Regions from separate parts of the Paenibacillus sp. cl6col genome, predicted to be linked through region 1. Evidence: riboswitches for the same ligand, from Rfam matches in the RefSeq annotation. Region 1 holds a riboswitch; each other region holds the start of a gene.

Evidence for each region. Region 1 has a riboswitch for thiamine pyrophosphate ahead of BLS15_RS21915 (ECF transporter S component). Riboswitches for the same ligand answer to the same signal wherever they lie in the genome.
Region 2: it holds a riboswitch for thiamine pyrophosphate, as region 1 does, so the genes downstream of both, BLS15_RS15100 (YkoF family thiamine/hydroxymethylpyrimidine-binding protein) here and BLS15_RS21915 (ECF transporter S component) in region 1, are expected to answer to the same signal.
Region 3: it holds a riboswitch for thiamine pyrophosphate, as region 1 does, so the genes downstream of both, tenA (thiaminase II) here and BLS15_RS21915 (ECF transporter S component) in region 1, are expected to answer to the same signal.
Region 4: it holds a riboswitch for thiamine pyrophosphate, as region 1 does, so the genes downstream of both, BLS15_RS25670 (hypothetical protein) here and BLS15_RS21915 (ECF transporter S component) in region 1, are expected to answer to the same signal.

The regions. Positions count from the first base shown of each region.
Region 1 is NZ_FNAZ01000009.1:148,358-151,482, forward strand. Features, by position in the region: gene BLS15_RS21910 (ABC transporter ATP-binding protein) at 1-1,179, opposite strand, end outside; gene BLS15_RS21915 (ECF transporter S component) at 1,244-1,840, opposite strand; TPP riboswitch at 1,931-2,044, opposite strand; gene BLS15_RS21920 (MFS transporter) at 2,262-3,125, opposite strand, start outside.
Region 2 is NZ_FNAZ01000005.1:165,114-168,238, forward strand. Features, by position in the region: gene BLS15_RS15090 (ABC transporter ATP-binding protein) at 1-701, opposite strand, end outside; gene BLS15_RS15095 (ECF transporter S component) at 703-1,278, opposite strand; gene BLS15_RS15100 (YkoF family thiamine/hydroxymethylpyrimidine-binding protein) at 1,364-1,957, opposite strand; TPP riboswitch at 2,103-2,209, opposite strand; gene BLS15_RS15105 (sensor histidine kinase) at 2,403-2,678, opposite strand; tRNA gene BLS15_RS15110 (tRNA-Lys) at 2,703-2,778, opposite strand; gene BLS15_RS15115 (ABC transporter permease) at 3,102-3,125, opposite strand, start outside.
Region 3 is NZ_FNAZ01000001.1:752,249-755,373, reverse strand. Features, by position in the region: gene thiM (hydroxyethylthiazole kinase) at 1-753, opposite strand, end outside; gene tenA (thiaminase II) at 750-1,451, opposite strand; TPP riboswitch at 1,580-1,682, opposite strand; gene BLS15_RS03245 (MerR family transcriptional regulator) at 1,883-2,809, shown strand; gene BLS15_RS03240 (histidinol phosphate phosphatase domain-containing protein) at 2,898-3,125, opposite strand, start outside.
Region 4 is NZ_FNAZ01000013.1:109,340-112,464, reverse strand. Features, by position in the region: gene BLS15_RS25680 (thiamine-binding protein) at 1-24, opposite strand, end outside; gene BLS15_RS25675 (ABC transporter substrate-binding protein) at 187-1,245, opposite strand; gene BLS15_RS25670 (hypothetical protein) at 1,215-1,415, opposite strand; TPP riboswitch at 1,612-1,725, opposite strand; gene BLS15_RS25665 (ZIP family metal transporter) at 2,062-2,796, shown strand; gene BLS15_RS25660 (stalk domain-containing protein) at 2,885-3,125, opposite strand, start outside.

The DNA.
Region 1 (3,125 bases):
CTCATCATAGATCGAATCCGTTAGAAACTGCATCTCAGGATTCTGAAATACGAAGGCGAGTTCGGCTGGAGGCTGCTTTCCCGTATTTCTGAATCGTGGGAACCATCGCTTGCGAGCCTGTGCTGGCAGCTCTTGACCCTCAATAAGATACATGCCTGTAGTACGCAGAATTTGCATAAGAGACAACAATAGTGTGCTCTTGCCAGCGCCGTTCTCTCCGATAATCGTAATCCATTCCCCCGGATAAATATCTACGCTCGGGACGGATATGCGACGAATTTCTTCATAGTATCCGCTAAAATCACGCAAAGAGAGCAGTGGCTGCACGGCTTGCAGACGCGTGTAGGTGAGCCCGCCGTCCTGCTTGCAATGAGGCTGTTGATATCCGTTCGCCGTTCGTTGCTGCGTTATGGCTTGGTAGGCTTCTGAATAACTGTAGTCCTGCCATACACCGGGATACCAAATACCATATTCAATGAGCTTATCTTTATGATGTAGAAATACATTTTTCGGCTCGTCGTCCGCAATGATTTGTCCAGTGCTGTCGAATAGCACCACACGATTGATAATGTCGATAACATGCTCGATTTTGTGCTCCACGATTAGAATGGTGGAGGAATCGGCAGCTTGTTTCACGGTGTCCCAGACTTGCTTCGTTCCTTCTGGATCAAGAAGCGCTGTAGGCTCATCGAGGAACAACACCTCTGGTTCTAGCAGCAGGACGGACGCAAGCGCGAGCCGCTGCTTCATTCCTTGGGATAGCGTATGGATTTCTGTATGCAGATTGTTGAACTGCAATCCCACTCTTTCAAGTATGCCTGTCATGCATGCTGGCATTTGATCATAGGGGATCGAGAGATTTTCCAGTACAAAGGCGAGCTCTTCATCTACATATGGCATGCAGAACTGGCTGTCCGGATCTTGGAATACGAAGCCCCAGCTTGAAGGAAGCTTAATCTGATCGTATTTCATCGGCACTTCGATAGAGTGGGGCATAATTCCGCTTAATACATGCAGCAATGTTGATTTGCCGCAACCGCTTGGCCCGAGGAGCAGTACCTTCTCACCGGTAGAAATGTGGAAGGAGAGGTCCTTGAACAGCAAGGAATCCTCTCCTGGAAATGTTAGGCGCAAGCGGTCAACAAATGCAGACGAATTCGCATGAGATTCCTGTTGCATGTGTAACCACCTTATTCCGAATTTGTGGCGTACGCACAAATTCTATCTATTCATATTATGCGTGCTATTGATTAAGTACCGCGTAATCTTCTTTGGACACAGGACGTATGGATTTGGTTACCCCTGTCACTTCCAATGCACGAACGAGCAAGCCGGCAAATACGCCAGCGAAGATGAACGCACTAATGACACGAAGTCCGTACTTCAAGACGAGCACCCATGTCTCGTAATCTGCATATCCGTAACCGAGATCGATAATGAATGAGCCGACTGCGGACAGAATGCCAGCGATGCCTGCGATGACGATGCTGTGCTTGCGGTATCCAGTCAAGGCGAATGCCAATTCTGCCGCCAGACCTTGTACACAGCCATACACAATCGTCTCTAGTCCCCAAGCAGAGCCAAGAATAGCCGATAAATTAGCGGCAGCAAGACTTGCAAGGAAGCAGACGCCGGGCTTGCGAATGACTAGGTACGCGAATGGGCCAGCCATAAACCACATGCCATATGTTAATTGTCCTGCTTGTGGGAACAACGGCTTTGCGAGACTGTAGACGCTCTCCCACATTTTGAAGATCACACCAAATACGACCCCGATCATCACGGTAATGAGAATATCCGTAAACTTTAATTTGTTGCTTCTCTGTTGTTCTGGCAACATAACCCTCTCCTTTGTTGTATAGCTAGCATACAAAAAAACCGTCTGGCAACCAGACGGTAGAAGAGTCCTAGATCACAGCAGAGCATGATCACACGACAAATACAGATTCTCTACGCTGGCATTATCCAGATCAGATTAACGGTCAGTAGCGGTATACTCATCTACAATCTCAGCCTGATTCCTCAAGCCCCCGAATTTGTATGACTATGCAATTGCTCATATCATACAATATTCATGATAGGTTGACAACGAAATGTTTACAAAAAACATAAAAATAGGATAGGGATAGAAGCCAATGATTGTAATCGTTCGCTAGACAACATCGAAGAGAGGAATAAGGAGATAAGGAGCGTGTTAGGAGATTTGAAGAGAGAATAGAACAAAATGAGGATCAGGAAGAAGTCCTGATCCTCATGAATTGTTAATCGTGTGAAGTTGTAGAATGTCGTCTCAATGACAAGCTGTATACGATCCCTCCGCATGCAAGAACTGCTATGAGCAGAATAATCAGGCCACTGTATAAGGCAAATGAAGCTTCCTTGGCAACGGTAGGTGTCAGTGAAGTCAACAGCCAACTATGTGTAAGCAGACCGCCGACTACAGCGATGCCGATGCCTTCAGCCATAAAGCATGCAAAGCTGAGCATGCTCATTCCTTCTCCTGCTTGGTCAGGTGCTAGCGATTCTGCAACGGATGCAGATATAACTGTCTTGATGAATGACAACCCTCCGAACACGAGCACGAGGGCGAACGTCATCAGCCATGGAGAATCATTCCCCCACGCAAGGAGCGTGACGAAACTGAATGTGACAAGACCTATTCCAGCGACAAATACAAATGAAGTTCCTCTCTTATCAACGAGAGTTCCACCGAGTATGCCGAACAGAATAACGCTGAGTGACCCTGGGAAAATGATCGCGCTGCCGATAACAGCGGTCGAAAGTTGATGTACATCCCGCATGAAGTAAGGAACCATGGAAATAAATCCAGCTACCGTTCCTAGCAAAATGGAACCAGCAAGCGTGCCAAGTACATATGGGCGATTAGCGAACAGGGACGGAGCAATAAACGGTTCGCGAATACGGCGGATATGCAAAGCAAACCCAAGAACGAGAATCATACTGCAGACCAGATAGAACCAGACATATGTCGTAGTAAACAAGGTAAATAGAATAATGCCTGCTGACAAGAAGGCAATGCCGATGATATCTGTTCTCCCATTGCGAGAAGGCTCCTGCGGCAGTGCGGTCAAGAAGAAGGGGAGACTGACTATTGTCATTACCGG
Region 2 (3,125 bases), on a different contig from region 1:
CCGATCCAATCGTCCAATTGGTGCTCAATGATGAGCAGAGCCATCCCTTCCTTGCGTGCCAGTTCTGAAATGAGTACAGCAAATTGATGTCTTGTATACGGATCGAGATTCGATGTGGGCTCATCCAATACAAGCATGTGCACGCGAAGGGCTAGAGCGCAGGCGAGAGCCAGCTTCTGCTTCATGCCTCCCGATAGTTCGTGAATATACGCATGACGCCATGCGAGCAATCCTACCTTTTCTAATACCTCTTGAATCATGGATTCCATCTCAGTTCGAGGACAATCCCGATTTTCTAGGCAAAAGGCTATTTCCTCTTCTACACGCAGCATACAGAACTGACTTTCGAAATCTTGAAATACAATTCCGATATGCTGGGCCGCTGCACCGGAATCGTACTGTTCGATTGGCTTGCCGTACACGAGGACACTGCCTTCAACTAGACTGTCTATTGCATGTGGATATAGCCCGGTAAGGCAAAAGGCTAGCGAGCTCTTGCCACAGCCACTTGGGCCCAACAGCAGAACGGTTTCCCCCTCATGCAGGGTGACATTGATGTTGGATAAGACAGGCTTGCCTTCGGTCTCGAAGGCGAGTGTCAGATCAGTGGCTTCCAGTGCAATAAGAGCTCCATGCTCGGCGTCACGTTGTAAGGTCGATTGTGCTGGGTGATTGGGAATGAGAAGCGCTGGGCTTGCCATGTTATCGCTGCCCCTTTGCAATTGGGAAGCTTCTAAGAACTCCTGTATTGGCCAAGGCGTCCGCAATCCATTTGCCAAGCAGACCCGAGAGGAGTGCGCCACTTATACAGCGAACGACGAACATCGCGAGGATGAGACCAACAGAGTAGGCCGCATAACCGTTGCGGAAATACCCCCACGCGAAGCTGAATACAGCGGAGCCCACCCCAGCCTCCATAAGCACTTTGGTTGAATAATTCCGATATCTTGTAGCGGCAAATACGGCTTCGGCACCCAAACCTTGAATTAGGGCGGATACAATCAAAATAGGCCCTACGGCGTTGCCGATTAATACCTCAATCAGTCCAGCGACTGTCTCAGAAATGACGGCAGCCCCGGGCTTGCGGATAATATAGGTAGCGATGATCGATACGATAAACCAAATGCCGAAGATGACTTCATATCCCATCGGCCCCATAAAGCCAACAAGCACATTGCCTAATTGCAAGAAGAGCAGATAAATGACGGCAAACACAACAGATAATGAACTGAGAACGACAATATCTCGTAATTTCCATTGGCTGTTTCGCGAATTCATGAACATTCCTCTTTTCTTAGAACGATGATCGGATGAGTCCGTTTGGTTTGTAATTTGCATTTTGGAAATTCTTTATCTTCAGCTGCTACCTTGTGGAAGGGCTGTTGGCTGACATCGTAGTTGTCATCACTACATGGGACTTGTCTGATTTTCTCGCCCGATTAAACGCGTTCTTAAGTGTAGTAAATACTCGCTGTGCATCTCCTTCTAAGCGGCTTGCATAATGAGCGCTCTCATCGAAAGTGCCTTCTTCCTTAGCAAGGCCAATGATCTCATAGATCGTATCCATGTAATCTGCCGTTCCGAGCGGGTAGAGCGCAAAATGAGCAGCGACCTTGAGAGGAATCGCTTGATACCGTTCCGCATTCATTCGAATTTCGTCCGTATTCATGAAGGCATCTCCTTGTGTGTCGCCCGGACAGCCAACAGAGAAGGTAGCATTCAGCACAACATGTTCTCCACTTGCCGCGCTATGTAAAAAGATTGACTGAACGACATCGAATACGTGTTCACTGCGCCCACGAACCCAGGTGCTGACATCATCGGTATGGCACCATACCTTAGACATGTCTGTGTCTCGCAACGCTCCCAAAATAAGGTCAACGAAGCGATCGCTCATCGGATAGATAGAAAAGCGACAACCAACGATGCGGCTCGTACCGCAAGATAACTGACTCATAACTTATATCCTCCCTGACGAATCAATATGTGGTCAGCAGACAACAAAAAAACTGCACCGTGAGTCGGTGCAGTTACGCTTGAGGATACAAGGGTATGACATGGCTTCATGCAATGACGAACATGACGAAGCCGCAGCTTATATCAATCAGTCGACTACACTTCCCCACGCTAGTATTATCTAGTTCGGGTTGTAAGGGTTAACAGCGTTGCCGCTGTCTCTCAGCTTGTTACAGCACCCCTAGTGTTCGAAATTCACTATGCAGTTTCCATCGTTCATATGCTTGACAGCTTTCATTATACACGGGATGATCCGTTTGTAAAGGGTGTAACACCAAAAGGAATACTTCAAACTGGAGCTTAATATTGCAATGGGCTAGATCCGGGCATGCAAACGATCCGTGGTATCGAAGCCTGAAGGTGATGCCCGACATCATGAAGGAACTCTAGTCCTCCGTAATAGTCAACGTGATTTGAAACAAGGTATGGTAACACTGATCCTGCGTTAGTTCAATCGTGCCATCATGGAGCGTTATGATTTTTTTGCAAATGGCGAGACCTAAGCCTGTACTGTCTTTAATCGGGCCATCGCCGCGGATGAATTCTTCGAAAATATGTTCCTTGATCGGCTCCTGAACGCCGATACCATTGTCTCCGACTGATAGAATAACGTTACCTTTTTGCCGTTCAAAAATGAAGAGGATGCAACAAAAAAACGGCATTCTCTGCCGTTTTGATCACATAATTGGTGGGTTCTGAGGGGTTCGAACCCTCGACCTGATGATTAAGAGTCAACTGCTCTACCAACTGAGCTAAGAACCCGTATGATAACTGGGTTCAAGGGGGATTGCTGCATCCCGATTGAACGAAGCTGTTGTGAAATGCCTTGTTCCTTAACACCCCTTAAGTATAGACCTCTACAGGCGATTCGTAAAATAGAATTAAGGGGGTTATCCGTGGATATTCAAGGATATTCCCTTCTCTGCTAAGGGTGTAGCATGACTCTGTTAGGAATACTTCCATTTCCCGTATCATGCGATAAGGAGCAGGGATTTAGTTCTCTACTCCTTACCGTACATGTTTACATTTGGGTGTTAAGATGTTTTTTCAGTTACCGAAATTGTTGAGGGCTGCTTATTTGAAATTTAGGTGCGGCGCATATACGCGCG
Region 3 (3,125 bases), on a different contig from region 1:
AAATGCAGTTTGGAAGCTGCCAGGACCTCGGTGGCCCGCTGTTCGATAGGCATGGGCTGCTGCGCCCCCATAATAAGACATCGCTGCGGCTCCTGCCAGCAATAAATCAGATTCTACCGCAGCAAATGCGCCGATGACCGATGTCAGCAGGCACCCGCTTCCCGTTATGCTCGTTAATATCGGATGACCGCCCGCAATAACGTAGCCGGTTGTGCCGTCTGTAATGACATCCTCTTTGCCCGAAATGGCAACGATGGTGCCGAAACGGTCAGCTGCCCGTGCAGCAAGATCGAACAACTCCTCAGGGGAACGAAGGGAGCTTTCAGACTCCATGCAATCCACGCCCTTGATCTCGCCAGCTTCACCCATCAGCTGAGCAATTTCCGCGGCATTGCCGCGCACGATCGAGACACGCAATTCCTTGAGCATCTTCACGGACACCTTCGTCCGATACGGCGTTGCGCCTGCGCCTACTGGATCGAGAATAACCGGAATGCCATGTACATTCGCCGACCGCCCTGCGATTAGCATAGCTTCTATCATGTCTGTATCGAGCGTGCCGAGGTTCAATACGAGCGCATCTGCTGCCTTGGCCATGTCTGCTACCTCTTCTTTGGCTGAAGCCATCACAGGGGAGGCGCCAATGGCTAGCAGACCGTTAGCGGTAAAGTTGGCGACGACGATATTCGTCATATTGTGGATGAGGGGGCGCCGTTCCTTAATACGTTGGGGGAAGAACTGCATATCGATCATCCTTGTTTCACCTCTGTCTTCTCCGCCAAGCGTACCGGCCAGTCTTCTACTTGATAAGCCATGTCCCAAAACATATATTCCAGCTGGCAGCTAGTCAGAAAATGCTTCTTCAGCTGCTGCTTGCGTGCTTGCGACAGCGATTCTGCCCATTCATCCAGCATTCGGCGCATTTTGTCCGTAACTCCGCCGCCGAGGTCTCCATAGAAATGAATCCACTCATAGAACGGATGGGTCTCATCTGGATTCACTTCTTTTAGCAGACGTTGTCCGATCTCCGTATATGTCCATGGGCACGGCAGCAAAGCCGCAATAATATCTTCTAGGGTTCCTTCGTGGGCCACGGTAAGCATATGGGACACATAATGGCTCGCAGAAGGGGCGATCGGGTAGCCTTGCAGTTCTTCGAACGTTACGCCTGCCACGTTACAAAAATTATGATGGGGGTGTATCTCGCTATTCAGCACAAACGAGATTTGCTCGTTGAAAAGAGCCATTGTCTCTCGGCTGTTACATTTGGAAATCGCAATGCCGTAAATCCGAATAAAGGCATTCAAATATTCAAAATCCTGCTTTACGTAGTGAATCAACTGTTCTTTCTTGACAGTACCTTCAGCAATTCCCCGAACGAATGGATGATCCATAATGGCATCGTATATCGGCTCTGCTTCGTGTCTCAGTTCCTCCGTAAATGTAAGCATGAACAGCACCTCCGAATGATTGGATAGATGATGAATGCATGCTGAAATCTGGTCAAGGAGCACTTCGCGGCAGCCAAAAAAAGCCGCCCCGAAATGGAGCGGCTTCATCATGTCCATACAAAAAGACCATGAGGCCGGCTCCACTTCCCTCCGCCGGTATTACCCGGATCAGGTTCAAAGGGTCCAAGAATTCTTGTCTCAGCCGCCTATGCGGCTCCCCTAGTGGATTTCACGTCATATTCATCTTACGAACTACTTTAGCATTGATGGAGATAATTGTAAAACGTTAGTTTTCTCAACCATTCGGTCAAAACGATAATTTGTTAGTGCTTGGAGCGAAGTTTCGTATTGTAATTGACGCTGCGACAACTGATACAATAACCTCATAAGGCGCCTTATGATACGTCAAGTGACAGAGGTTGATGATAGTGATGGGCAACATGATAGGAATCGATAAATTATCGCAGGAAATCGGTGTGACGAGCCGTACCCTGCGCCACTGGGAGTCGCAGGGGTTGTTTGCAAGTCAGCGCGATACCAGTTCTGGCTGGAGGATGTATGATGAACAGACTGTGCTTGCAATCCGTATAACTGCTTTGTTAAGAGGGTTTGATATTGGGATTAAAGAGATTAAAGTGGTGCTGGCGGATATGACGTTCCGAACCGCACATCAGGTAATGACTCAGTATGCACACGAGATGATTGAGCACAAGAATGAGTGCATATCGAAGGAACTAACATTGAAGAAATGGTTGGAGCAGTTGCACAAGTACCTCAATGAACCGATTACGGCTCAATTGCTGCTGCAATTATGTCATGAACCGTTCCTACATTCAAATATGAAACATGAGGTGACAATGCCGATGAGTAATCAGTGGAGTTATTCTCCAGCATCGATCAAATTCGTAACCCTTCCACCAATGAGAATGGCTTGCCATGTTGTCGTAAGCGCATCACCAGAAGAAGAAGCGATCGAATCATTAGCGGACTGGCTCGTGCAAGCTGAACTGCAAGGAACGGCACGGCTATTTGGAAAAAATGAAGAACCACTCCCTGACGTTGAATCGAACGTTTACGGTTATTGTGCATATGCCTCCATTCCAGAAAATATCGATATACCAAGTCATTTGGCGGAGGCTAGGTTCTCCGGCGGGGTGTATGCCATGATGGAGAGTACAGATGATATTACGGGATCGTGGCAATTATTGATGGAGAAATTGAACGAGCATCCAGACTACGAGCCTGATTCGGAGGCAAGATTCTGCTTGGAGGAGCATATACGAAATGACAGCCCGGCAGGAAGCAGCAACGCTTATTGGCTGCAGCTATTCGAACCGGTTCGAAAGAAAATAAAATAATATACATGAAATCCCCGGTGCAGTCGTTGCGCCGGGAATTGCTTTTCATGGGATAGGAGAGAGGGCAGCTCGCTTTGCGTTTTCTTTATTAAGAAGTCGAAGTTGCGAGCGGTCGCATGATGCGTTTGCGTTGATGGAATGTGGCAATTTCGGCTAGACCGCGCTGCTGAAGCATAAGGGTATTGTCCGCCACGTATTTGCCGACGTCGTCTGGAAAGTGAGAATCCGATGACAGGGTAAAGGGGACATCATGTCGAAGCAGAACATCGATAAAGGAGGAACTCGGACACATCTCCTTGACCGGGTAGCGGTAGAA
Region 4 (3,125 bases), on a different contig from region 1:
AATGCTTACTAAACTGTTCGCCATCTTGCTTCTCCTCCTCTTTCTCAATCCTCATGTAATGATCAACTTGTAACGGTCTTGGTGACGATTATCTCGTATCGATATCATGTAACGATATACACAGGTAACGATATACAGCAAAAGGGCGCATATGCGCCCATTGCCTATTCCTATAACCGTATAGGCTTATGAAGCTGGCAAGAAGTCATTCGTAAACGCCTTGTCTACATCAATGCTCTTATCCATTAATTTGTTCCCCACGAGCCAATTCATGTAATTTGCCCATACGTCACGCTTTTGCTCGCCCCAGCGAGGTGCATCGTCCTTATACTTCGGACTCAGCCATTTCTGGCTTGCGATAACCAGATCTTTGTTCAAATCCGGCACAGCTTTAAGCAGCAGGTTGGCTGCATCTTCTGGATTGTCAATCGCATATTGATAGCCCTTGGACGTAGCACGCATGAATGCCTTAATCAATTCAGGATCTTCCTTGATCAGCTTCTCGCTTGTCGAAAGAACCGGCGTATAATAGTCGAGTTCCTTCGCATATTGATTGACATACAGCATATCAATCGGCTCACCACGAAGCTCTGCTTCAATACCTGTCCAAGCGTAAAAGATCCACGCGAAATCAATATCCTTCTTCACGGCTGTAAAGTAATCGGCATTGCCCATGTTGACGCTCTTCAGCTTGCTATAGTCGCCGCCGTCCTTTTCCATAATCGTGCGGATAATCATCTCCTCAACCGGAGAGCCCCAGCCGCCATACGTTTTGCCTTCAAAGTCCTTAGGTGACTTGATGTTCTTGTCCTTCGGCGCGGCAAAGCCTGATGTATTATGCTGAATGATCGCACCAATCGACACGATCGGAACATTTTGTTGTCGAGCCATCGTAATACTTTCCTGAACACTAACACCGAATTGCGCTTCTCCCGATGCGATCATCGCCTCTGATGCGCCAGTACTCGGCTGCAATATCTCAACATTCAGACCTTCTTCCTCATAGTAGCCCTTCTCCTTAGCGACATACAAGCCAGTATGGTTCGTATTCGGCGTCCAATCAAGCACAAGCTTAATGTCGCGTTTCTCCTTCGACTTATCCGTTCCTTGCTCCTGAGTCGTGTTCCCCTCTGCCTGGCTCCCTTGTCCTGCTTCTTGACCCTTGCCGCCGCAAGCAGCGAGCGCAAATGTCATCATGATAACGAGCGCCAGCATCAACCCTCGTGTAAAGCGTGTCCGTTGCATATGATGAATCCCCCTTCTCTTCCTTCCCTCACTAGTGGAGAGCCGATCATGAAATTAGAAAGTGCTTCGATAACGCCTGCCGCGTTCACCAGTTGGACGATCCGCTCGATCGTATATGTGTGGATGAGCAAGTTCCCGTCCCGCCGTCCTGCAACACGATTCAGATCCACAAAAAAAAGCGCCCCCTCTGGGACGCTTTGTGTGCCGTTCTACGCGTATATGCGAATGTGCATCATACGATGAATCACGTCAATAAGGTCATCCGGCATTCGTTCATCCGTACAGCAATTATGTCCATTCTGCCCAAAGCAGCGCACATTCATGCAGAGCATGACGAATAAGCAAGCAACCTAATTATAACAATAATGACGCGGTTCAACGTCTTTCCTACGCTGGCATTACCCAGATCAGGTGTAAGGGTCGGTATCTTAATGGGATACAATCTCAGCCGGCCAAATTCCAGCACCCCTAGCGTGCATATGCAGTTATCGAAGCTACCATATTACACGGGTAATTATAGTCCTCATCCATCAGAAAGTCCAGTGACAAACAGAAATTGCAAAGTGTCCGCTGATCATTGAGGCAATGCTTATATCTCCCATCAACTTCGTTATTCGTATGCTTTATGACAGCAGATTGCTCATATTCACTAGATTCCTGTCGAAAAAAGTTCCATGTGAAACAAGGGACAATATTCCATTTTAACTCAAATAATTACCTCATTGATTTCTTGGCGTAGAGGATGTCTGTATGATACGATCACCAAATATCAATTCAATTCGAATACCGGATTCGAGCAAGGGGATGAAGAGTAGTATGACAGAAGCGTTAATCGGCAGCACCATTTCCGCCTTATCCACAGGCATCGGGGCCATCCCGATCTTGTTCATGAGGAGCATGTCTCACCGTATGAGGGATATCCTTCTCGCCTATACAGCAGGGATCATGACAACAGCTTCAATGTTCAATCTTATCCCCGAAGCGCTTGCCAGCTCTAATGTGTTCGTGATTGCATTCGGCCTGCTGCTTGGCTGCTTCGTGCTGCTGTGGCTGGAGCATTCCCTGCCTCATATGGATTTGGAGAATCCGAATCAACGAATTCGCATCAATATCGAACAGAAATCATTCCTTATCATTGCGGCCATCACCCTTCATAATTTGCCGGAAGGCTTGTCTGTCGGCGTCAGTTATGCGAGCAGCAATGATACACTTGGGCCGTTAATCGCGTTTTCCATTGGATTGCAGAATGCACCAGAGGGCTTCCTCGTCGCCTTATTCCTCGTCAATCAGAACATCAATCGCTGGAAAGCGCTTGGCATCGCTACCTTAACAGGCGTCGTTGAGATTGTCACCAGCATGCTCGGATACACACTTAGCTCTTATGTGAGCAATCTGGTTCCATATGGGCTGTCCTTTGCAGCAGGGGCAATGATGTTCATTGTGTATAAAGAACTGATTCCTGAAAGTCATGGAGACGGACATCAGCGGTCGGCCACCGTCTCCTTCATTCTTGGCCTTATTACGATGATTGGATTGACAGACTGGTTCTAAACAATGATGCTTCAATCGTTTAATAGAACATGTTCATCAATCAAGCTCATGCAAGGGCTACCAATGGACTAGGCAGCGTTTTATATCATTACTTAACCGGCGTAATATTTGCTGTTCTGCTTGGATTATCCCACTTTACGCTGGCTCCCATGACTTTCGAAATAAAGCTTAACGGAACAAAGGTGCGTTCCCCGTTTTTTTCAACCGGACCATCGAGTTGGATCTGTTGATCACCTGCCAACGCGGTTTTACCTCCCACGTTAACTGAATTGATTTTGCCGTTGAAGTTGATTTGAATGGTCTGAGAGTCATTGTTCCATTCCACTGTT